Regions from separate parts of the Terribacillus sp. FSL K6-0262 genome, predicted to be linked through region 2. Evidence: a T-box and tRNA genes for the amino acid it is inferred to sense, from the RefSeq annotation. Region 2 holds a T-box; the other regions hold tRNA genes.
The links. A T-box is a leader RNA that pairs with one kind of tRNA and senses whether it is charged. The one in region 2 lies ahead of serS (serine--tRNA ligase), so its partner is inferred to be a tRNA-Ser.

Region 1 (7,813 bases), 910 kb from region 2:
AAACTATTGACGATGATTGGAGTGCGTGTTATATTTATAGGCGTCGTCAGCGAGCAACAACGCCTGACAGCACAGAGATAAAAAACATGTTGACAACGCAAGTTGAAACATGATATGATGTTCTAGTCGCCAAACGAGCGGCAGAACGAAATTGATCTTTGAAAACTGAACAAAACAACCAATTACGAACTAAACGACATGATCATAAGATCAACGTCAGCTCTGACGAGCAATGCATCAACACTTTCATGGAGAGTTTGATCTTGGCTCAGGACGAACGCTGGCGGCGTGCCTAATACATGCAAGTCGAGCGCAGGAAACCAGATGACCCCTCCGGGGTGATTCTGGCGGAATGAGCGGCGGACGGGTGAGTAACACGTGGGCAACCTGCCTGTAAGACTGGGATAACTCCGGGAAACCGGGGCTAATACCGGATAGTATTTCCTTTCTCCTGATCGGAAATGGAAAGACGGTTTCGGCTGTCACTTACAGATGGGCCCGCGGTGCATTAGCTAGTTGGCGGGGTAACGGCCCACCAAGGCGACGATGCATAGCCGACCTGAGAGGGTGATCGGCCACACTGGGACTGAGACACGGCCCAGACTCCTACGGGAGGCAGCAGTAGGGAATCTTCCGCAATGGACGAAAGTCTGACGGAGCAACGCCGCGTGAGCGATGAAGGCCTTCGGGTCGTAAAGCTCTGTTGTCAGGGAAGAACAAGTACAAGAGTAACTGCTTGTACCTTGACGGTACCTGACCAGAAAGCCCCGGCTAACTACGTGCCAGCAGCCGCGGTAATACGTAGGGGGCAAGCGTTGTCCGGAATTATTGGGCGTAAAGGGCGCGTAGGCGGTTTCTTAAGTCTGATGTGAAAGCCCACAGCTTAACTGTGGAGGGTCATTGGAAACTGGGGAACTTGAGTGCAGAAGAGGAGAGTGGAATTCCACGTGTAGCGGTGAAATGCGTAGATATGTGGAGGAACACCAGTGGCGAAGGCGACTCTCTGGTCTGTAACTGACGCTGAGGCGCGAAAGCGTGGGGAGCAAACAGGATTAGATACCCTGGTAGTCCACGCCGTAAACGATGAGTGCTAGGTGTTAGGGGGTTTCCGCCCCTTAGTGCTGAAGTTAACGCATTAAGCACTCCGCCTGGGGAGTACGGCCGCAAGGCTGAAACTCAAAAGAATTGACGGGGGCCCGCACAAGCGGTGGAGCATGTGGTTTAATTCGAAGCAACGCGAAGAACCTTACCAGGTCTTGACATCCGCTGACAACCTTGGAGACAAGGCGTTCCCTTCGGGGACAGCGTGACAGGTGGTGCATGGTTGTCGTCAGCTCGTGTCGTGAGATGTTGGGTTAAGTCCCGCAACGAGCGCAACCCTTGATTCTAGTTGCCAGCATTCAGTTGGGCACTCTAGAGTGACTGCCGGTGACAAACCGGAGGAAGGTGGGGATGACGTCAAATCATCATGCCCCTTATGACCTGGGCTACACACGTGCTACAATGGATGGTACAAAGGGCAGCGAAGCCGCGAGGCTAAGCAAATCCCATAAAACCATTCTCAGTTCGGATTGCAGGCTGCAACTCGCCTGCATGAAGCCGGAATCGCTAGTAATCGCGGATCAGCATGCCGCGGTGAATACGTTCCCGGGCCTTGTACACACCGCCCGTCACACCACGAGAGTTGGTAACACCCGAAGTCGGTGAGGTAACCTTTTGGAGCCAGCCGCCGAAGGTGGGATCAATGATTGGGGTGAAGTCGTAACAAGGTAGCCGTATCGGAAGGTGCGGCTGGATCACCTCCTTTCTAAGGATAATTGGAAAAGGTGAAGCGACTGTTCAAAAGCGTACGGATAGATCAGATCGGTTACAGACTCCGGGTTTTGGAGTCAGGAAACGAGATGAACTATACGCTAGCTTTTAGGAGCTGAACCTGGACATTGGAACTACTACTTCGTAGTAGACACGTAATTGGGTTGTTTGTTCAGTTTTGAGAGATCAATCTCTCTTGTGAACCTTGAAAACTAGATAAGAAACAACATGCCAGAACATCAAACTTTAAAGCAAGACAATATATATTGTCGCGATTTAATGCATCATGCGTTATTAGTTAAGTGAAGAAGGGCGCACGGTGGATGCCTTGGCACTAGGAGCCGATGAAGGACGGGACTAACACCGATATGCTTCGGGGAGCTGTAAGTAAGCTTTGATCCGGAGATTTCCGAATGGGGGAACCCGCTATCCGTTATTGGATAGTACGCATTACTGAATACATAGGTGATGCGAGGCAGACCCGGGGAACTGAAACATCTCATTACCCGGAGGAAGAGAAAGCAAATGCGATTTCCCAAGTAGCGGCGAGCGAAACGGAATCAGCCCAAACCAGAAGGCTTGCCTTCTGGGGTTGTAGGACACTCCTTTGGAGTTACAAAGAAACCATGTAGACGAAGCGGCTTGGAATGGCCCGCCATAGAAGGTAAGAGCCCTGTACTTGAAATGTGGTTTCCTCCGGAGTGTATCCTGAGTACGGCGGAACACGTGAAATTCCGTCGGAATCCGGGAGGACCATCTCCCAAGGCTAAATACTCCCTAGTGACCGATAGTGAACCAGTACCGTGAGGGAAAGGTGAAAAGCACCCCGGAAGGGGAGTGAAATAGAACCTGAAACCGTGTGCCTACAAGTAGTCGAAGCCCGTTAATGGGTGACGGCGTACCTTTTGTAGAATGGACCGGCGAGTTACGATCCCCTGCAAGGTTAAGTTGAAAAGACGGAGCCGCAGCGAAAGCGAGTCTGAATAGGGCGACATAGTAGGTGGTCGTAGACCCGAAACCGTGTGATCTACCCATGTCCAGGGTGAAGGTCAGGTAACACTGACTGGAGGCCCGAACCCACGCACGTTGAAAAGTGCGGGGATGAGGTGTGGGTAGGGGTGAAATGCCAATCGAACACGGAGATAGCTGGTTCTCTCCGAAATAGCTTTAGGGCTAGCCTCAAAGGATGATGGTTGGAGGTAGAGCACTGATTGGACTAGGGGCCCTCATCGGGTTACCGAATTCAGTCAAACTCCGAATGCCAATCAATCTACTTTGGGAGTCAGACCATGGGTGATAAGGTTCATGGTCGAAAGGGAAACAGCCCAGACCGCCAGCTAAGGTCCCAAAGTGTGTGTTAAGTGGAAAAGGATGTGGCGTTGCTTAGACAACCAGGATGTTGGCTTAGAAGCAGCCATCATTGAAAGAGTGCGTAATAGCTCACTGGTCGAGTGACGCTGCGCCGAAAATATACCGGGGCTAAACACACCACCGAAGCTGCGGATTGACATCTACGATGTCAGTGGTAGGAGAGCGTTCTAAGGGCTGTGAAGGTCGATCGTGAGGACGGCTGGAGCGCTTAGAAGTGAGAATGCCGGTATGAGTAGCGAAAAAAGAGTGAGAATCTCTTTCATCGAAAGCCCAAGGTTTCCTGAGGAAGGCTCGTCCGCTCAGGGTTAGTCGGGGCCTAAGCCGAGGCCGAAAGGCGTAGGCGATGGATAACAGGTTGATATTCCTGTACCACCTAAATCCGCTTGAACGATGGGGGGACGCAGGAGGATAGGGAAAGCGCGCTGCTGGTCATGCGCGTCCAAGCCGTGAGGAAGTTGAGCAGGCAAATCCACTCAACATGATTCCAGGCGGTTATGGGGAGGGAAATTTAGTACCGAAGTTCCTGATTTCACACTGCCAAGAAAAGCCTCTAGTGAGGAAATAGGTGCCCGTACCGCAAACCGACACAGGTAGGCACGGTGAGTAACCGAAGATGATCGGGAGAACTCTCGTTAAGGAACTCGGCAAAATGACCCCGTAACTTCGGGAGAAGGGGTGCTTCTTTTTAGGAGAAGCCGCAGTGAAAAGGCCCAAGCGACTGTTTAGCAAAAACACAGGTCTCTGCAAAGCCGTAAGGCGAAGTATAGGGGCTGACACCTGCCCGGTGCTGGAAGGTTAAGGGGAATGGTTAGGGACTTCGTCCCGAAGCTGTGAACCGAAGCCCCAGTAAACGGCGGCCGTAACTATAACGGTCCTAAGGTAGCGAAATTCCTTGTCGGGTAAGTTCCGACCCGCACGAAAGGTGCAACGACTTGGGCACTGTCTCAACGAGAGACCCGGTGAAATTATACTATGCGTGAAGATGCGCATTACCCGCGACAGGACGGAAAGACCCCGTGGAGCTTTACTGTAGCCTGATATGGAATGTTGGTACAGCTTGTACAGGATAGGTGGGAGCCTTGGAAACCGGAGCGCCAGCTTCGGCGGAGGCATCCGTGGGATACCACCCTGGCTGTATTGACATTCTAACCCAGAACCGTCATCCGGTTCGGAGACAGTGTCAGGTGGGCAGTTTGACTGGGGCGGTCGCCTCCCAAAGAGTAACGGAGGCGCCCAAAGGTTCCCTCAGAATGGTTGGAAATCATTCGTAGCGTGCAAAGGCAGAAGGGAGCTTGACTGCGAGACCTACAAGTCGAGCAGGGACGAAAGTCGGGCTTAGTGATCCGGCGGTGCCGTATGGAAGGGCCGTCGCTCAACGGATAAAAGCTACCCCGGGGATAACAGGCTTATCTCCCCCAAGAGTCCACATCGACGGGGAGGTTTGGCACCTCGATGTCGGCTCATCGCATCCTGGGGCTGTAGTCGGTCCCAAGGGTTGGGCTGTTCGCCCATTAAAGCGGTACGCGAGCTGGGTTCAGAACGTCGTGAGACAGTTCGGTCCCTATCCGTCGTGGGCGTTGGAAGTTTGAGAGGAGCTGTCCTTAGTACGAGAGGACCGGGATGGACGCACCGCTGGTGCACCAGTTGTTCCGCCAGGAGCACAGCTGGGTAGCTACGTGCGGAAGGGATAAGTGCTGAAAGCATCTAAGCATGAAGCCCCCCTCAAGATGAGACTTCCCATCATTTTAAATGAGTAAGATCCCTCAGAGACGATGAGGTAGATAGGTTCGAGGTGGAAGCGTGGTGACACGTGCAGCTGACGAATACTAATCGATCGAGGACTTAACTAAAAAACGAAAAGCGGAGGAAACCGTTTAGAAACGGAGGAATAAGCGAGAGGCCGTAAAGGGTGGTTTTACCCTTGAAGGGCTATCACTTAGGCCGCAGTTTCTGGTTTCCGGAGCTGGATCTAGCCGCAGCGCCAGATCCCTTAGTAAGTCAACGCCAAAGACCAAGCACTCCGGTGCTCGGCACGCATGAGATGTACAGCATGAATGTTTCTTATCTAGTTTTGAGGGTTCATTCCATATGAATTCTTGCATTGTCTGGTGGTAATAGCGAAGAGGTCACACCTGTTCCCATGCCGAACACAGCAGTTAAGATCTTCAGCGCCGATGGTAGTTGGGTTCGCCCTGCGAGAGTAGGACGCTGCCAGGCAAGATGATCATTCCACAGTAGCTCAGTGGTAGAGCTATCGGCTGTTAACCGATCGGTCGCAGGTTCGAATCCTGCCTGTGGAGCCACGGAGAGCTGTCCGAGAGGTCGAAGGAGCACGATTGGAAATCGTGTAGGCTGCTACAGCGGTCTCGAGGGTTCGAATCCCTCGCTCTCCGCCATCACAACATACATAGATGGCCCGTTGGTCAAGCGGTTAAGACACCGCCCTTTCACGGCGGTAACACGGGTTCGAATCCCGTACGGGTCACCATATATTTTCAAGACCAATCCGGAGGATTAGCTCAGCTGGGAGAGCATCTGCCTTACAAGCAGAGGGTCGGCGGTTCGAGCCCGTCATCCTCCACCATCTTTATCAGTTTCATAGAGAATACCTATCATCATCGCGGGGTGGAGCAGGGGTAGCTCGTCGGGCTCATAACCCGAAGGTCGCAGGTTCAAATCCTGCCCCCGCAACCATAATAATTCACTTACTACGTCGATATTTCTTCTTGGCTAGTGAAAAATGGGAGTACCTGAAGGGTGCGACGATAATGTTTTAATCGTGGTACACGAAGTGTGCAACCAAAGACATGATAAAGTGGTCCGGTAGTTCAGCTGGTTAGAATGCCTGCCTGTCACGCAGGAGGTCGCGGGTTCGAGTCCCGTCCGGACCGCCACTTATAAAATGAATACATAATGGCTCGGTAGCTCAGTCGGTAGAGCAACGGACTGAAAATCCGTGTGTCGGCGGTTCGATTCCGTCCCGAGCCACTCTCATCGGAGGGATAGCGAAGTTGGCCAAACGCGGCGGACTGTAAATCCGCTCCCATCGGGTTCGTAGGTTCGAGTCCTACTCCCTCCACCATAGGGGTATAGTTTAATGGTAGAACAGCGGTCTCCAAAACCGTCGGTGTGGGTTCAACTCCTACTACCCCTGCCATAACATATTGATCATGGCGGTCGTGGCGAAGGGGTTAACGCACCGGATTGTGGCTCCGGCATTCGTGGGTTCGATTCCCATCGATCGCCCTCCATATAGCTTTAGGCTATAGCCAAGTAAACAGGCAAGGATTCCATCGGAATCCTTCCAGCCTGACTTGCATGCGGAAGTAGTTCAGTGGTAGAACACCACCTTGCCAAGGTGGGGGTCGCGGGTTCGAATCCCGTCTTCCGCTCCAAATTGGCGGCATAGCCAAGTGGTAAGGCAAAGGTCTGCAACACCTTGATCACCGGTTCAAATCCGGTTGCCGCCTCCATAAGAAAATCATGAACGCGCCGGTGTGGCGGAATTGGCAGACGCGCACGACTCAAAATCGTGTTCCTTCGGGAGTGTCGGTTCGACCCCGACCACCGGTATCACAAACATGCCGTATTGCCAAACGGTAAACAGAAAGACCCTGACGTAAAGTTAGGGTCTTTCTTTCATTTATTCATATTTACGATGATTTGGTCGGAGGGGCTAGCTGATGAGTAGAGGAACGGTAATAGGTTCTCCCATATTTCATCGTTTCGGAATAGAAGACATGGATGGGCAAAGCAGTAATAAATGTAGGTAGAGATGCATCCATTTTTGAGTAGGATTTTTTTAAAAGAAGATGCGTTGCTTACCCCTTAGATGACTGATATTCATCCCTGCAGATCCAATCGGAGTGTCCTTGATTTGACTTGAACGGGGAACTGGATTTTTTAGTTTTGTAGGCAGTGTGGCATATTTAGAGGATTTCTTAAAACAAAGAAAAGGCTTATCGGGTATTATAGAAGGGCAGCAGACCAGTTCATGCCAATTAAACGGAACAAAATAAGCGAGCGGAAGCGTTCATTAATAGGATCACTCATCAGGTGCAATGGCAGCCGATGAGTGGTTCTTTTTTGATTTGTCCCGAGTATCTAACGGATAAAATATAGCTGCATATGGAAATATAGGAATTGAAGTGTTTGGGGGAGGAGGGGAAAATATCCACTTTCCAAGCGGTTTAGTTTAATTTCAAGTTATATAAAGCTACAATATATTTGTATGGAATATATCATATCATAGAAGATTCTATATTTGATTTATATCTGACAAGAAAGAATGACTTCTGAAGAAGCAACTAATATAGAACTTGGTAATACATTTCATGAAAAGGGAGTGCTATTCATGCGTGCAGTTGTGATCAATGAATATGGCAGTAAAGAGGTATTGAGAGAGCAAGAGCTGCCGAAGCCGGAAATAAAGGCAAATCAAGTACTTGTGGAGGTTTATGCTACTTCCATTAATCCGATTGACTGGAAGCTTCGGGCAGGTTACTTGAAGCAGATGCTGGATTGGTCATTCCCGATTATCCTCGGCTGGGATGTTGCCGGTAAGATAGTTGAAGTTGGAAGTGATGTGAAGGATTTTCAGGTCGGGGATGAGATTTTTGCGCGCCCGGAT
Region 2 (7,813 bases):
AATCTATCCGGATATGCATCATATCTATGAAGCGCTCAAAATGACATCATTTGCGGATACAAAGGTAGTCATTTTGGGACAGGATCCTTATCATGGACCGAATCAGGCACATGGACTCAGCTTTTCGGTACAGCCGGAGGTGGCGATACCGCGGTCGCTCATCAATATTTACAAGGAACTGGCGGATGATATCGGCTGTCCGATCCCATCACATGGCTATTTGAGGAAGTGGGCGGAACAAGGGGTGCTGCTATTGAACACCGCCTTGACGGTGGAAGCTCATCAAGCGGGCTCTCACCGGGGCAAAGGCTGGGAGCATTTCACGGATCGTGTGATTGAATCATTGAATGAGAAACAGGATCCGGTCGTATTCATCCTTTGGGGAAGACACGCACAGGAAAAGCAGAAGCTGATAGATACGGAAAAGCATCATACGCTGACCTCGGCCCATCCAAGTCCATTATCTGCAAGGCGCGGATTCTTTGGCAGCAAGCCATTTTCCAAGACGAATGAAATATTGGAAGCCAATGGATTGGAGCCGATTGACTGGTGTATTCCAGACCTGTGAACAAAATATAGAATCGGTACAAAGAACGTTCCCCATTGCCTATCGTCTATGGTAAAATAGCGGGGATGCACAGTAACGATTCTATTTTTTGTGGAGGTAGGAACACTTGAAACATCTTTTGAAAGCATCGATGATCGGTTTGCTCGCGATGCTGATTACGTTTAACACTTTTCTAGCAAAGCCACTAGACACACAAGCTGCGGAAGGCTTGGATATCAAAGCGGAATCCGCAATTTTAATAGACGCCAACTCTGGCGAGATATTATACGCGAAGAAGCCAGATCTCACTTTACCTCCAGCAAGCATGACGAAGATGATGTCGGAATATCTTATCTTGGATGCAATCGCAGCAGGAACTATCTCCTGGGATACGACAACGCAAGTAAGTGATTATGCTTACAGCATTTCCTCGAATACGGATTTCTCCGGTACAGGACTCACACAGAACAAGGACTACACTGTTCGCGATCTATATAATGCGATGGCCATCAATTCTGATAATGCCGCAACTATCGTACTTGCAGAGCTTGTAGGTGGCAGTGAGACCGAATTCGTCAAAATGATGAATGAAAAAGCGGAAGAAATAGGCATGAAGGATTATAAATTCGTCAATGCTTCTGGACTTTCCAATTCGGACTTGGGGGATAACCGTCCAAAGGGAACAAACGTCAATGACGAAAACCTGATGACTGCAAAATCCACCGGTATCCTTGCTTACAACTTGATCAAGGATCATCCGGAAGCACTCGAGGTATCCAGTGTTACACAAACGGATTTTGACGGCAAGAAAATCACGAACTGGAACTGGATGCTCCCGGACATGCCTGGCTATCTGAAAGCTTATGGATATGAAGGGATGGATGGCTTGAAAACGGGCCATACAGACGTGGCTGGCTACTGCTTCACAGGTACAGCTGAGCGCGACGGGCAGCGCTATATCACCGTGATAATGAAGTCGGATAGTGAAGAAGCACGCTTCCAGGAAACAGCAAAGCTGCTGGATTACGGCTTCAACCAGTTCAAACAGACTGAACTTTACAAAGCTGGAACGGAAATCAAGGACCATGCTTCCGTCCCGGTGGCAAAAGGGAAAGAAGACAGTGCAGCCATCTCGCTAAAAGATTCGGTCACCACTTCTGTGAAGAATGGGGAAGAAGATAAATACCACTTGGAGTACAAAGTCGACAAGGACAAGCTGAATGCTGACGGCGAATTGGTCGCTCCAGTGAAAAAAGGCGATAAAGTCGGAACTGCGACACTTGTCTATGACGGAGACGACCAAGGCAATATCAACGGCGGCTCATATACTGTCGATGTCGTAGCATCCGAGGATGTAGAGAAGTCCAACTGGTTCATGCTCTCCCTGGGGGCAATCGGTGACTTCTTCGCCAGTATCTTCAACAGCGTAGCCGATACAGTCAAAGGCTGGTTCTAATACGAAAAGCGAAAAAGAACGTTAGGAACGGAGGGATAGGTGAGATCACGGAATGGGGTGCCTTTCCTCATGCAGGGATTTATCGCCTATACCGCAGTTTCTGGTTCTATAGCTGGACAACATCGAAAGCGGAAAAGATCATAGCCTTTTCCGCTTTTTTTGTATAATTCCATGCTGGTATGTAAATCCTAAAGCTGGAATTGCATATCATACTTGCATAATTACCTGGAATTAGCTATTCTGTAGGAAGAATAACGACAACGTGATGATAGGAAATAGTAGCTTACAGCATGCTTTTAGAGAGTCGATGGCTGGTGGGAATCGATGCAGGACTGTAAGTGAATCCATCCTGGAATGGTATGGAGACATACCCGGTACAAACCGTTACCTTGCCGAGCTGGAAGATATCTTTGTCTTCAACCAGGGTGGTATCGCGGGTGGAACATCTCGTCCCTTTTCTATGGGGATGGGATGTTTTTTTGTTCGAGAAAAAAGGAGGAAGCATTATGCTGGATATGAAATATCTACGTTCAAACTTTGACGAAGTAAAACAGAAACTTACGAATCGCGGGGAAGATTTGACGGACCTTGATAAATTCGGGGATTTGGATGAACGCCGCCGTAAGCTTATCAATGAGACGGAAGAATTGAAAGCGAAACGCAATGAGGTATCCAAACAGATTGCGGTCCTAAAAAAGGAGAAGCAGGATGCGGATGCACAGATCAAGGAGATGCGTGAAGTAGGCGATCAAATCAAAGCATACGATGAAGAGCTGAGAGCCGTCGAAAGTGAGTTGGATATGCTATTGCTCTCCATCCCCAATATTCCGCATGAGAGCGTCCCTGTGGGCGAATCCGAGGATGATAATGTGGAAGCGCGCAAATGGGGTGAGGTGCAGCAGAAGGACTTCGAAGAAAAAGCACATTGGGATCTTGCAGCTGATTTGGGTATCCTTGACTTTGAACGAGCTGCAAAGGTGACAGGAAGCCGCTTTGTATTCTACAAAGGCTTAGGAGCCCGCCTGGAGCGTGCTTTGATCAATTTCATGATGGATCTTCATGCGGATGAGCATGGTTATCAGGAAATGCTCCCGCCATATATGGTGAACAGAACGAGCATGACTGGCACCGGTCAGCTTCCAAAATTCGAAGAAGATGCATTCAAGCTGGACGGCTGGGATTACTTCCTTGTGCCGACTGCGGAAGTTCCAGTGACTAATTACTATCGTGAAGAGATCCTGAAAGGCGATCAGCTGCCGCAGAAATTTGCTGCATTCAGTGCTTCCTTCCGTTCCGAAGCGGGTTCCGCCGGCAGGGATACTCGTGGTTTGATCCGTCAGCATCAGTTCAATAAAGTAGAGCTTGTGCAGTTCGTCAAACCGGAGGATTCTTATCAGGTGCTGGAGGAAATCACAGGACATGCCGAGAAAGTATTGCAGCTGCTAGGGCTTCCATACCGTGTCATGAGCATGTGCACAGGTGATCTTGGATTCACTGCAGCGAAGAAATACGATCTGGAAGTTTGGCTGCCTAGCAGCGGTACGTATCGCGAAATTTCTTCCGTATCCAATTTTGAGGACTTCCAAGCGCGTCGTGCCGGCATTCGATTCAAACGCGATGACAAGAGCAAGCCGGAGTTTGTCCATACATTGAATGGATCAGGCTTGGCACTGGGACGGACGGTCGCTGCCATCTTGGAAAACTATCAGCAAGCAGACGGATCGGTGAAAATTCCGGAAGTGTTGATTCCTTATATGGGTGGGAAAACAGAAATTCGCTAAGCACAGACCTTGACAGGAATGATGAAAATATGGTGAGATAGCTTTTGGAGACAAAAGCATGGAGGGGTACCCAAGTCCGGCTGAAGGGATCGGTCTCGAAAACCGACAGGGGCCTGTTTAAGGCTCGCGGGGGTTCGAATCCCCCCTCCTCCGCCATTTTTTATATTTTATTGACATCTAGCTTTTCGATATGTTATATTATTCTTTGTCTTACGGAGGAATACCCAAGTTTGGCTGAAGGGATCGGTCTTGAAAACCGACAGGGGCTTAACGGCTCGCGGGGGTTCGAATCCCTCTTCCTCCGCCATTTTTTATTAACGCATAAAATTGGAGATATGAAATCGTTACGTTTCTCGTAACGATTTTTTTTATATTTTTATTGACTTCCGATATGGAAACGTCAGATAATACACCAAACTTGTTTCACGTGGAACGGAGGCACTTATGAAGAAAATAGCATTTATAGGCGCTGGTGCCATGGCAGAAGCGCTTGTTAAGGGATTGATCGCAGCGGATCACCTTCCGGCAGAAGGCATCTGGCTGACGAATCATGCTAATGAAGCAAGATTGCAGGAATTGCATACTGCTTATGGAGTATCGGTTACAAGGAATCGTACGGAGCTCCTGGAAGATGCAGATGTCATTATCTTATCGATGAAGCCGAAAGATGCAGAAGCAGCAATGATATATTTGAAAGAAGCGAATCTGAAGCCAGGACAAATTATAGTATCGGTTCTTGCAGGGATTCATACCTCGTTTCTGGAAAGATATCTGCCAGAGGGTCAGCCGGTAGTCCGGGTCATGCCAAATACATCTGCTACCATTCTGGAGGCGGCAACAGCTGTAGCTGCAGGAGTTCACGCCGGCAGTCATGAGATGCAGCTAGTGAGCAGCCTGTTTGAAACCGTCGGGACAGCGGTCCAGGTAGAGGAAGATGACATGGATGCTGTCACCGCCATCTCCGGCAGCGGTCCAGCTTATCTGTATTACATGATGGAAGCGTTGGAGGAAGCGGGTACTCAAGTCGGGTTGGATGAAGCGATTGGTAAACAGTTGTTGATCCAGACGTTTAAAGGAGCAGCAAAGATGCTTGAGCAATCTGATCTCACGCCAGCTCAGCTGCGTGCGAATATCACCAGTGCTGGCGGTACGACAGCAGCAGGCATCGGTGTATTGGAGGAAAAAGACGTCAAAGCCGCAATTCAAGCTTGTGTACAAGCTGCAGCAGCCCGTTCCAAGGAAATGGGGCAGGCATTCACGAAATGAAAAATCCGCCATTGATTAGGCAGTCTAGTCAATGGCGGATTTTTTATTTGGAAGGCTGGCGCGATGTCCATTTACGGGAATGCTGAATGAAATGGCCGACCTTTTCTAAGATAGGTTCGATGGATGTATTCGGATTAAAAAGATCATAGTCTGCTATATTGACTCGCAGTACCGGACAAGCATTGAAATCATTGATCCATTTTTCATAGCGGTTGAACATTTCTTCCCAATAGCTGATAGGCGTTTGCTGTTCCATTTCCCGACCGCGCTGCTTGATGCGGCTGATGATATGATCAAAGGATCCTTCCAAGTAGATCAGCAGATCGGGATGCGGGAAGTATGGTGTCATTACCATGGCATCAAAGAGGGAGCGATATGTCTCATAGTCAACCTTTGACATATTTCCTTCTTCATACGCCATTCGGGCAAAGATGCCAGTATCTTCATAGATGGAACGGTCTTGGATGAAGCCGCCGCCATATTCAAAGATTCTTTTTTGTTCTTTGAAGCGTTCTGCTAAGAAATAAACTTGAAGATGAAAACTCCAGCGTTCAAAATCAGCGTAATATTTATCCAAGTATGGATTTCCATCCACTTTCTCGAAGCTTGTACGGAAATTCAGAGCTTCGGACAAGGCTTGCGTCATAGTCGATTTCCCGACACCGACTGTACCTGCAATAGTGATGACACTATCTGCAGGAATATGATATTTCTCTCTAAGGTTCATGATGATGTTACTCCTTTATCCAAGTGAGAGGAGATCCTGTCACAAATATACTTCCAATCCTGTTCGTTCTTCACAAAATCCAGTTCATCTCCATTCAGGCGAAGCACGGGGATATGCGGGTTCTCTTGTTCGAATCGATCCATGAAGGTGCGATAATCGGATGCCAGTTGCTCCAAGTAATCCGGCTGGATATGCTGTTCCGCCTCCCGGGCACGCATTTCGATCCGTTCCAGCAGCGTCTCCAGGCTGGCATCCAAGTAAATCACCATATTGGGCAGCGGGATGTCTTCGGTCAAAATGGAGAAAATCCTGCTGTATTTATTAAACTCCGGAGCAGCTAGTGTGCGCTGGGCAAAAATCATATTTTTAGCAATATGATAGTCTGCAACCACCGGCTGATCCTGGGAAAGATAGTCCTTGCGAATGTCATTCAGCTGCTTGTACCGATTTGTCAAAAAGAACATTTCCAGCTGGAAGCTCCATTCTTCGATGTTCTCGTAGAATTTACCGAGAAACGGATTTTCTTCCACGATTTCCTTCAGCAGTGCATACTGAAAATGATCCGCGATTCGTTTAGCCAATGATGTCTTTCCGACACCGATGGGGCCTTCCACTGCAATAAATGGCAGCTCGTGCATGATGTATCCTCCAAACTCAAAACGTTGTATGGCAAATAAATATAGTTTACCATAGAAGAGTGTCTGCTTCGACATAGTGAAGGAAGAAATCAGTGGAAAATGCGACAGACTTTGCAAGATTTGATGAATCAGGTATAATATAACTTGTCGTGGCTCCGTAGCTCAGGGGATAGAGCATCGGTTTCCTAAACCGTGTGTCGCAAGTTCGAATCTTGCCGGGGCCGTCCGTATATGTAAAGCAAGCCACAGCCTATCAAGGCTGTGGCTTTTTTTAGAACAAATAAACCAGGAAGGGACTGATGATGACCATCAAGATCAAGACTAGGACAGCTGCTGCCCCTTTTTTATTATCGGTCTTGTAAAGAGAGTAACAGAACAGTCCCGTATAGATGGTGATGGAAATGACCATAAGCGCCATATAGAAGTGATACATCAATCCCGCACCTCTCTCAAATCGGATTCCCGCAGGATCTTACCGAACTCCATGCTTTTTACTTTGATGTGCAGTCGGATATTTGCATTTGGATAGATTTTTTTCGACCAATCAGCTTTTTCATAATCCTTGATTGTCAGGAATTTGCTCCTGATATGCAGCGACCAGTAAAAGGGCTCCAGTTTATATTCATCCTGTGTTTTTCTGATTAATTTGCTTGCGCTGTCATGCAATTGTTTTTCAAGTGAATCATGCAGGATTTTCCTGTGGCGAGAATTGAGCATATAGTTTTCTGTGCTTGGAACAGCGGCAATATTCATATGCACATTGACAAATACATCAATATTTGTCTTGTTATCGGGCTTATAGTCTATCTTCACTTTCGCTTTGGCGACTTGTACACGGGCAGTTATTCCAAAGTCAGGCCTTAGCGGATCTTGGTAGGTTGCTATGATTTCTTCCAGAGGCTGCGTCTTATCAAACATCAGGCAAAAACGTGTTTCTTCCCCTGTCAAGGTATCGATCATCTGTCCCTCCTTGAATACGGCCGATCCCATGAATTGTGTAGGGTTACTTCCTTTTAATTGAACCTCGCCAGCCTTGAATCGGTCTTCTTCTCCATATTCCTCTTTGGGGTCCTTGTCATTGGTGGCAAAGGGTGCAATGAAGAGATCTGCATCGCCTTCCGTGATCTGAAAGTACCGAACCAGGGGGGCATCGGGAATAACCCCTGTTTCTTTGGCTCGATCCAGCATGAATTGGAAATACTTATGTGGTCGAGTCTCCAATTTCGGTTTATTTTGCTTGATGAAATCCTCGGCTTTCTCCTTGCTGATGACGAGCTGTGCATTGAGTCTCAAATCCACTGTACTTGGTGCGGATTGCATCACATTGATGAATTCCTTTGAACGAGCCAATTCCTGGGAAACGATGACGACCCGGGCTTGATCCAAGGTTATCGCTTT
Region 3 (7,813 bases), 920 kb from region 2:
TATTAGGGACCATTCCCTTCAGCGGTACGAATGGTTTTGAAGCAACCGGAAAGGTCAAAGAAGATGAGGCACGCAGAATGGTGGATATGTCATTGGAAGCTGGAATCAACATGTTCGATACGGCGAATCTCTATTCCAAAGGTGATGCTGAACGTGTACTCGGCGCTGCCATCAAGGGCCGGAGAGACGAAGTATTGATCACTTCCAAAACAGGCTTCAAGCTAGGCGATGGACCAAATACCGGAGGAGCTTCCCGCAGCAATATCGAAGCCTCCATCGATCAATCACTGCAACGCCTTGGGACGGATTATCTGGATTTGTTTTTCGTTCATTTATGGGATGGGCGCACCCCGGTTGAAGAAACGATCGATACGATGACCAATCTCGTCAGAAAAGGAAAAATCCGTTATTGGGGAGTCTCCAACTACAGCGGATGGGCACTTGCGAGAACCTTCACCGTGGCACAGCAGCCTGGATACATCCCCCCGATCACACAGCAAATCTACTACACACCTGAAGCTCGTGAAGCCGAATATGAGCTGCTGCCGGCGGGTAAGGAACTCGGCATCGGCAACATGATCTGGAGCCCTCTTGGGGAAGGCCTTCTAAACGGGAAAATCGGACGGAATAAAACAGCACCTGAAAACACCCGTCAAGGCGGCGGATGGCCAGAGCCTTGGGTGCAAGACCAAGAACGGCTCTACCGAGTGATCGATGCGCTGGAGGAAGTAGCAGCCAGCCATGATGCATCTGTGCCGCAAATCGCCTACACCTGGGTCAAGGACCGTCCGAACGTAGGCCCGATCGTCATTGCAGCCCGCAACGAGCAGCAATTGAAAGAGGACATAGCTTCCTTTGATATCAAGCTGACACAGGAAGAACATGACCTAATCGAATCAGCCGCTCGTCCAGCACCAATCTATCCACTCTGGCACCGGACCATGAGCAGCTTTGAAATGGGAAGTCCAGCAGAGATGGCGTATTTGCAGGGGTATAAACAGTCGATGGGCTTGGATGATTAAATGATGGCATTTAAAATACCGAAAACAGATCTTTAGTTCTGTTTTCGGTATTTTTATTTATGTCATAGGATGTGAATCATAGTCATAGCTTGCTTTAAAACCTCTGGCCGCCTTCGATCCTTCTTTACCACAATTCATCTTTAACTGGTCATGCTTTAGGTAACATTAAATCAAAGAGTATCACACTTATGGCATTTAGCTTATCCTATTTGATATATGTTTCGATTTCTCGCCCCTGGGAATTCCCTGCAGCGTGACATGTTATTTTTCCTTCCTTCATAAAGATTTTTATAATACAATTATGATAACGCTTACATACACTAACATGGAGGGGATCTAAGATGATTACTTTTTTTGTTGCAATATTAACATTGGTTGCAGCGTATTTTACGTATGGAAAATACGTCGAAAAAGTATTTGGACCGAATGAAGAACGGCAGACACCTGCATATGCTAATCAAGACGGTGTAGATTATGTCCCGATGAACAAACAGAAAAACGCATTGATTCAATTACTGAACATTGCCGGTACCGGTCCCATATTTGGTCCGATCATGGGCGCCTTGTATGGTCCCGCAGCATTCTTATGGATCGTTCTGGGTTCTATATTCGCTGGAGCGGTACATGATTACTTGACTGGTATGATCTCGATTCGTAATCGAGGTGCTCATATCCCGGAACTTGCCGGAAGATTTTTAGGTCGCGTTTCCCGTCATTTAGTGAACGTTTTTGCTTTACTGTTATTATTGCTGGTTGGTACAGTATTTGTTACGACACCTGCGTCATTATTGCATAATTTAATAGATGGCCGGGTTGCTTTGATAGCCATTGTCATCATTATCTTTGCTTATTATTTTTTGTCTACCATTCTCCCAATCGATAAGATTATCGGCCGCATCTACCCGTACTTTGGAGCACTATTGATCATTGGAACAATTGCAGTAGGTGCCGCATTATTATTAAGCAGCTATAAAATTCCTGAATTATCATTAACGAACATGCATCCGGCCGACTCACCTATTTTCCCAATATTATTCTTAACGATTACTTGTGGTGCCTTATCAGGGTTTCATGCAACACAATCACCGCTTATATCAAGAACAACTCAAAACGAAAAACAAGGCCGTTACATTTTTTATGGCATGATGATTGCCGAAGGTGTTATTGCCATGATATGGGCAGCAGCCGCAATGGCTATATTCGACGGACAAAGTCTTCAAGGATTAATAAATGAGGGGACAGCTTCCCTGGTAGTCAGTGAAGTCAGCATGACCTTACTTGGAGCTGTCGGCGGTACCATAGCCGTCCTTGGTGCAGTGGTGTTACCGATTACCTCAGGTGATACAGCGTTCCGGGCCGCACGTAATATAATTGCAGATTATATTAGTTTGAGCCAGACCAAAACAGCCAAACGGTTAGCAATCGCGATACCGATGTTTGCAGTTTCCTACTGGTTAACGACCATTGATTTTAATCTTTTATGGCGCTACTTCTCGTTTGCCAATCAAGGAACTGCGGCACTTGCGCTTTGGATAGGCACTATGTATCTTTTTGTTAAAAAGAAAAATTATATCATTGCACTAGTTCCAGCGGTATTCATTACCGATATGGTCTTAACTTATATATTATATGATGGAAACCTTGGGTTTGGCTTATCCTATCAGGCAGCGCATACAGGTGGAATAATCCTGACATTGGTCATCACTGCTCTGTTCTTCTGGAAAGCAAGAATGAATTCCAGAGGGAATTTGGCTGTCGATATGGAAGTACCTGCTCTTCATAAAAGTGAACAAATAAACTAATTCAGTGGAGTTAGGTAAGCGTAACTGCCTTAGCCTAACTCCTAGTAAAGATACATTGGAACATGTATATGCGAACTTTTTTTCCCTCAAAAATATAATAAAGAAAGACCCTGACTTTACGTCAGGGTCTTTCTGTTTACCGTTTGGCAATACGGTAAGTTTGTGATACCGGTGGTCGGGGTCGAACCGACACTCCCGAAGGAACACGATTTTGAGTCGTGCGCGTCTGCCAATTCCGCCACACCGGCACGTTCATGATTTTCTTATGGAGGCGGCAACCGGATTTGAACCGGTGATCAAGGTGTTGCAGACCTTTGCCTTACCACTTGGCTATGCCGCCAATTTGGAGCGGAAGACGGGATTCGAACCCGCGACCCCCACCTTGGCAAGGTGGTGTTCTACCACTGAACTACTTCCGCATGCAAGTCAGGCTGGAAGGATTCCGATGGAATCCTTGCCTGTTTACTTGGCTATAGCCTAAAGCTATATGGAGGGCGATCGATGGGAATCGAACCCACGAATGCCGGAGCCACAATCCGGTGCGTTAACCCCTTCGCCACGACCGCCATGATCAATATGTTATGGCAGGGGTAGTAGGAGTTGAACCCACACCGACGGTTTTGGAGACCGCTGTTCTACCATTAAACTATACCCCTATGGTGGAGGGAGTAGGACTCGAACCTACGAACCCGATGGGAGCGGATTTACAGTCCGCCGCGTTTGGCCAACTTCGCTATCCCTCCGATGAGAGTGGCTCGGGACGGAATCGAACCGCCGACACACGGATTTTCAGTCCGTTGCTCTACCGACTGAGCTACCGAGCCATTATGTATTCATTTTATAAGTGGCGGTCCGGACGGGACTCGAACCCGCGACCTCCTGCGTGACAGGCAGGCATTCTAACCAGCTGAACTACCGGACCACTTTATCATGTCTTTGGTTGCACACTTCGTGTACCACGATTAAAACATTATCGTCGCACCCTTCAGGTACTCCCATTTTTCACTAGCCAAGAAGAAATATCGACGTAGTAAGTGAATTATTATGGTTGCGGGGGCAGGATTTGAACCTGCGACCTTCGGGTTATGAGCCCGACGAGCTACCCCTGCTCCACCCCGCGATGATGATAGGTATTCTCTATGAAACTGATAAAGATGGTGGAGGATGACGGGCTCGAACCGCCGACCCTCTGCTTGTAAGGCAGATGCTCTCCCAGCTGAGCTAATCCTCCGGATTGGTCTTGAAAATATATGGTGACCCGTACGGGATTCGAACCCGTGTTACCGCCGTGAAAGGGCGGTGTCTTAACCGCTTGACCAACGGGCCATCTATGTATGTTGTGATGGCGGAGAGCGAGGGATTCGAACCCTCGAGACCGCTGTAGCAGCCTACACGATTTCCAATCGTGCTCCTTCGACCTCTCGGACAGCTCTCCGTGGCTCCACAGGCAGGATTCGAACCTGCGACCGATCGGTTAACAGCCGATAGCTCTACCACTGAGCTACTGTGGAATGATCATCTTGCCTGGCAGCGTCCTACTCTCGCAGGGCGAACCCAACTACCATCGGCGCTGAAGAGCTTAACTGCTGTGTTCGGCATGGGAACAGGTGTGACCTCTTCGCTATTACCACCAGACCTCTTATGTATCGTCCTTTTCTTAAGGACAAGTTAGATTATATATGCTACAGAGATAAAAAGCAATACATTATTTAAAATTAACTAGGTTTTTTTCCGTATTACATTCTTTTTATTACATGTAATGGCTTACTTGCTGCAAACTTAAGGTTCTAATAAAACGCAACCCTTGTTATTCTACACGAATGGGACACGGTTTGGCAACCAGCGGCAGAAGTCCTGTCCCGAACCAACGTAGTTTATCGTCATGATTCCGCATCCCAGTATGGATACAGCAGTGCTTTCCTTCCCCTGACTTAAAAAGCTGCCGGATCCCCTGATCCAGCAGCCGATTCCCAATGCCGTCCCACTCTTATGCAGTTTATTAAAAGACCATCCGTATCACTTGTTTCACATAGAAAAATCGTACAGTCAGGAAATAAAGTAATTGGATTACCGCAAAGCTTCCAAGGACAAAGGCTGATTCCACTGTTAAATTGTAGTCAAATAAATGCGACAAAGCTGTTAGGGCCACCGCCCCGTGAAAGAGCGCCACTACAATCGGCGAGAAAAATAAAATAGCAATTTGCCGATTCACTACTTTTTTCAACTCTGATTGTGTCAAACCAATTTTGGCAATCGATCGGAACTTGCGCTTTTCCTCATCAATATCCGTGAATAATCGGAAGTAAAGAAAGCTGCCAGCCGAAACAAAGAACACAATACCAATAAACAGGCCAATAAAAAGAATCAGTCCATAGGCTTTATTGGTTTCATAAAGTGAATAATCAATAGAAAACACCTTATGCTTTATCTGTTCCTCTAACCTTTTTCCCGTTTCAATTACTTGTTCCTCGCTCCCATCATGTACATTCCACGCGGCAGTCATATCTGTCCTCACCGGTGTTCCAAGCTGCTTATATGTGCCGTCATTCACCACATAATACCCCATTAATCCTAAACCTACAGCTGATTCCACTACATGACTTGGTTGAATTTCTTTTCCGTTGTCCAGCTTTATGTTCGATTGCTTCAAGGCTTCACTTGCTTTCTGTCCTTCAGTGATTACGGCATCGCTTTGTTCCATAACAATTGCCTCATTTTCCTCTGGATGCAGTTCTTTCTCATCGATTAATGCAGCAAATCGATTGTAATCAGAAGCTTTCACTATCAATACAGGAGACTCCTCCACAGATGTATCATAAAAAGCCAAGTCCGCAGCTTCCATTTCTGCGTCGATTTTCTCTTCATCCAATATAGCATTGATCTGCTGAAGGTCTTGTTCGATAATTTCTTCACTATCGTCCAAAAAAGGAGCATATCTATAAGTATATGGATTGATTTCCTTCATCCCTTTCGTAAGGTAAGATTGGAATCCATATAATGTCCCAATGGCACTAAATGCAACAGTTGATATTATCGCTACCAAGAAAAAGGTTCTAGCGTTATCTTTCATCCGAAACGATAAATCACCGAAAAGCAGCATGTTGGTCTTCCGCCAGAAGATCGATTTATTTCCTCTCAGCAGACGGATGCAATACACACTTAACTGCGTAAACAAGATGTATGTTCCCAGTGTCACCACAATGATGACCGGGATCATCATATAGACTACGCCGACACCTTTGACAAGTAGGGCAGTGCCATATCCCGCAAGCAATAAGAGTATCGCAAGGATGGATAGTGTAATGGACGCTTTCGGTTCCCCTTTGGACTGCTTATCTCCTTTAATGAGATCGACGAGCTTATTCGTGCGTAAAATGAACGCAACAAAAATCGATATACAGAAGAAGAGAAAGAGAAAACTGAAAAACGTCACGACAATTGCCCATACAGGGAAATAAAAATCCAATGAAGCATCGATAATTAAAATATTCTCGGCAATCAATAGTATTGTTTTTGCAAACACCAGACCCATCAGGATCCCGCCAGCTGTTGCAATAAATCCTATTAAGATATTCTCTAAAAATACCATAAGCCGTATCTGCTTATCAGAAGCTCCTAAGATAATCAATAAACCAAATTCCTTCTTCCTTGATTGCAAGAAAGAGCTCATCGAATATAAAATAAAGAAGAACGAAAATATATAAATGATTCCACCAGCCACAGCCATCCCAAAAAGCGCATACTCATTGATCGAGCTATCCAAAAGAGCTGGATGGAAAGCAAAGATTGCAAATGTGAAGAATACCATCACCGTAAACATACTGCTGAGGAAGTACGCAATATACAGCCGTTTATTGCGTAGGACATTTCTAAACGCGAACTGACGAAAAGTCATTTCCCTCTCCCCCCATCAGCGATAGCATATCGATTATCTTCTGGAAGAATGCTTGTCTGCTCTCCCCTCTATGAATCTCGGAATACAGCTTCCCATCCCGGATAAAAACAACCCGATCAGCATAACTTGCTGCCTGAGGATCATGTGTTACCATCAATAAGCTTGTTCTATTCCTTTCATTTATGGATACCAGCATCTTCATGACATCCTTGGCTGCTTTAGAATCAAGGTTCCCTGTTGGCTCATCCGCCAACAGTAATTTGGGCTCATGGATCATCGCCCTGGCAATCGCTGCCCGCTGCGCCTGCCCTCCGGAAATCTCATACGTACGCTTATTCATGATGCCTTCGATACCAAGATGCTTCGCTATCTGTTGTGCCTTCTTCTGCATCTCCCCTGCTGGGACACCATCCAATGTGAGCGGAAGGATGATATTTTCCTGAACAGTAAGTGTATGCAATAGGTTGAAATCCTGAAAGATGAATCCCAATTCATTACGACGGAATGCGGCCAAAGCATTCTTTTTCAGCTGATGCGGATACCTCCCATCGATTTCCACCTGCCCAGTGGTCGGCGCATCGTTTGTGGAAACGATATTCAAAAGGGTTGTTTTACCGCTTCCCGATGGACCCATGATCGCTACAAATTCACCATCCTCTACGTCCAGATCGATATCGGCCAGGGCTCGATAAGCAACCTTCCCCTCATATATTTTACTGACTTTTGTAAGCTTGAGCATAATCCATTCTCCTTCCTGATGCTTAATCCAAGCATAGCCTGAGCAGTACATGTCCTACCATCGATTATGCTTTCACGAATCTTACATTGATGTAAGGTTTTGTGTTTTGGAAAAAATGATCCGAAAAATCGTCCCTTCTCCAACGGTCGATTCCATTTCCAGACGGTGATCCAATTTTTCAGCGACTTCTTTTACCAAATACAGTCCCATACCCGTAGACTCCCGATATTTCCTGCCATTTTCGCCTGTATAAAACTTATTGAAGATACGTTTCCGATCGACAGCAGGAATACCGATTCCAAAGTCCTTCACTTCCAATACCATTTCTCCAGCTCTGTCATAGACAGAAAGAATA

Region 1: it has a tRNA-Ser gene. The T-box ahead of serS (serine--tRNA ligase) is inferred to sense a tRNA for this amino acid. The anticodon was not compared.
Region 3: it has a tRNA-Ser gene. The T-box ahead of serS (serine--tRNA ligase) is inferred to sense a tRNA for this amino acid. The anticodon was not compared.

Annotation. Positions count from the first base shown of each region.
Region 1 covers NZ_CP150277.1:750,059-757,871, reverse strand. The annotation lists rRNA gene MHI54_RS03905 (16S ribosomal RNA) at 246-1,807, shown strand; rRNA gene MHI54_RS03900 (23S ribosomal RNA) at 2,109-5,033, shown strand; rRNA gene rrf (5S ribosomal RNA) at 5,288-5,400, shown strand; tRNA gene MHI54_RS03890 (tRNA-Asn) at 5,412-5,486, shown strand; tRNA gene MHI54_RS03885 (tRNA-Ser) at 5,488-5,579, shown strand; tRNA gene MHI54_RS03880 (tRNA-Glu) at 5,597-5,671, shown strand; tRNA gene MHI54_RS03875 (tRNA-Val) at 5,692-5,767, shown strand; tRNA gene MHI54_RS03870 (tRNA-Met) at 5,803-5,877, shown strand; tRNA gene MHI54_RS03865 (tRNA-Asp) at 6,001-6,077, shown strand; tRNA gene MHI54_RS03860 (tRNA-Phe) at 6,099-6,171, shown strand; tRNA gene MHI54_RS03855 (tRNA-Tyr) at 6,180-6,265, shown strand; tRNA gene MHI54_RS03850 (tRNA-Trp) at 6,267-6,340, shown strand; tRNA gene MHI54_RS03845 (tRNA-His) at 6,356-6,430, shown strand; tRNA gene MHI54_RS03840 (tRNA-Gly) at 6,504-6,578, shown strand; tRNA gene MHI54_RS03835 (tRNA-Cys) at 6,583-6,656, shown strand; tRNA gene MHI54_RS03830 (tRNA-Leu) at 6,675-6,756, shown strand; gene MHI54_RS03825 (NADP-dependent oxidoreductase) at 7,538-7,813, shown strand, end outside.
Region 2 covers NZ_CP150277.1:1,656,927-1,664,739, reverse strand. The annotation lists gene MHI54_RS08725 (uracil-DNA glycosylase) at 1-568, shown strand, start outside; gene MHI54_RS08720 (serine hydrolase) at 675-2,003, shown strand; T-box leader at 2,260-2,461, shown strand; gene serS (serine--tRNA ligase) at 2,510-3,784, shown strand; tRNA gene MHI54_RS08710 (tRNA-Ser) at 3,845-3,940, shown strand; tRNA gene MHI54_RS08705 (tRNA-Ser) at 3,999-4,091, shown strand; gene proC (pyrroline-5-carboxylate reductase) at 4,229-5,050, shown strand; gene MHI54_RS08695 (deoxynucleoside kinase) at 5,094-5,777, opposite strand; gene MHI54_RS08690 (deoxynucleoside kinase) at 5,774-6,415, opposite strand; tRNA gene MHI54_RS08685 (tRNA-Arg) at 6,567-6,639, shown strand; gene MHI54_RS08680 (hypothetical protein) at 6,687-6,848, opposite strand; gene MHI54_RS08675 (Ger(x)C family spore germination protein) at 6,848-7,813, opposite strand, start outside.
Region 3 covers NZ_CP150277.1:739,913-747,725, forward strand. The annotation lists gene MHI54_RS03725 (aldo/keto reductase) at 1-1,022, shown strand, start outside; gene MHI54_RS03730 (carbon starvation CstA family protein) at 1,364-2,824, shown strand; tRNA gene MHI54_RS03735 (tRNA-Leu) at 2,991-3,072, opposite strand; tRNA gene MHI54_RS03740 (tRNA-Cys) at 3,091-3,164, opposite strand; tRNA gene MHI54_RS03745 (tRNA-Gly) at 3,169-3,243, opposite strand; tRNA gene MHI54_RS03750 (tRNA-His) at 3,317-3,391, opposite strand; tRNA gene MHI54_RS03755 (tRNA-Trp) at 3,407-3,480, opposite strand; tRNA gene MHI54_RS03760 (tRNA-Tyr) at 3,482-3,567, opposite strand; tRNA gene MHI54_RS03765 (tRNA-Phe) at 3,576-3,648, opposite strand; tRNA gene MHI54_RS03770 (tRNA-Asp) at 3,670-3,746, opposite strand; tRNA gene MHI54_RS03775 (tRNA-Met) at 3,870-3,944, opposite strand; tRNA gene MHI54_RS03780 (tRNA-Val) at 3,980-4,055, opposite strand; tRNA gene MHI54_RS03785 (tRNA-Glu) at 4,076-4,150, opposite strand; tRNA gene MHI54_RS03790 (tRNA-Ser) at 4,168-4,259, opposite strand; tRNA gene MHI54_RS03795 (tRNA-Asn) at 4,261-4,335, opposite strand; rRNA gene rrf (5S ribosomal RNA) at 4,347-4,459, opposite strand; gene MHI54_RS03805 (ABC transporter permease) at 4,824-6,719, opposite strand; gene MHI54_RS03810 (ABC transporter ATP-binding protein) at 6,694-7,458, opposite strand; gene MHI54_RS03815 (sensor histidine kinase) at 7,540-7,813, opposite strand, start outside.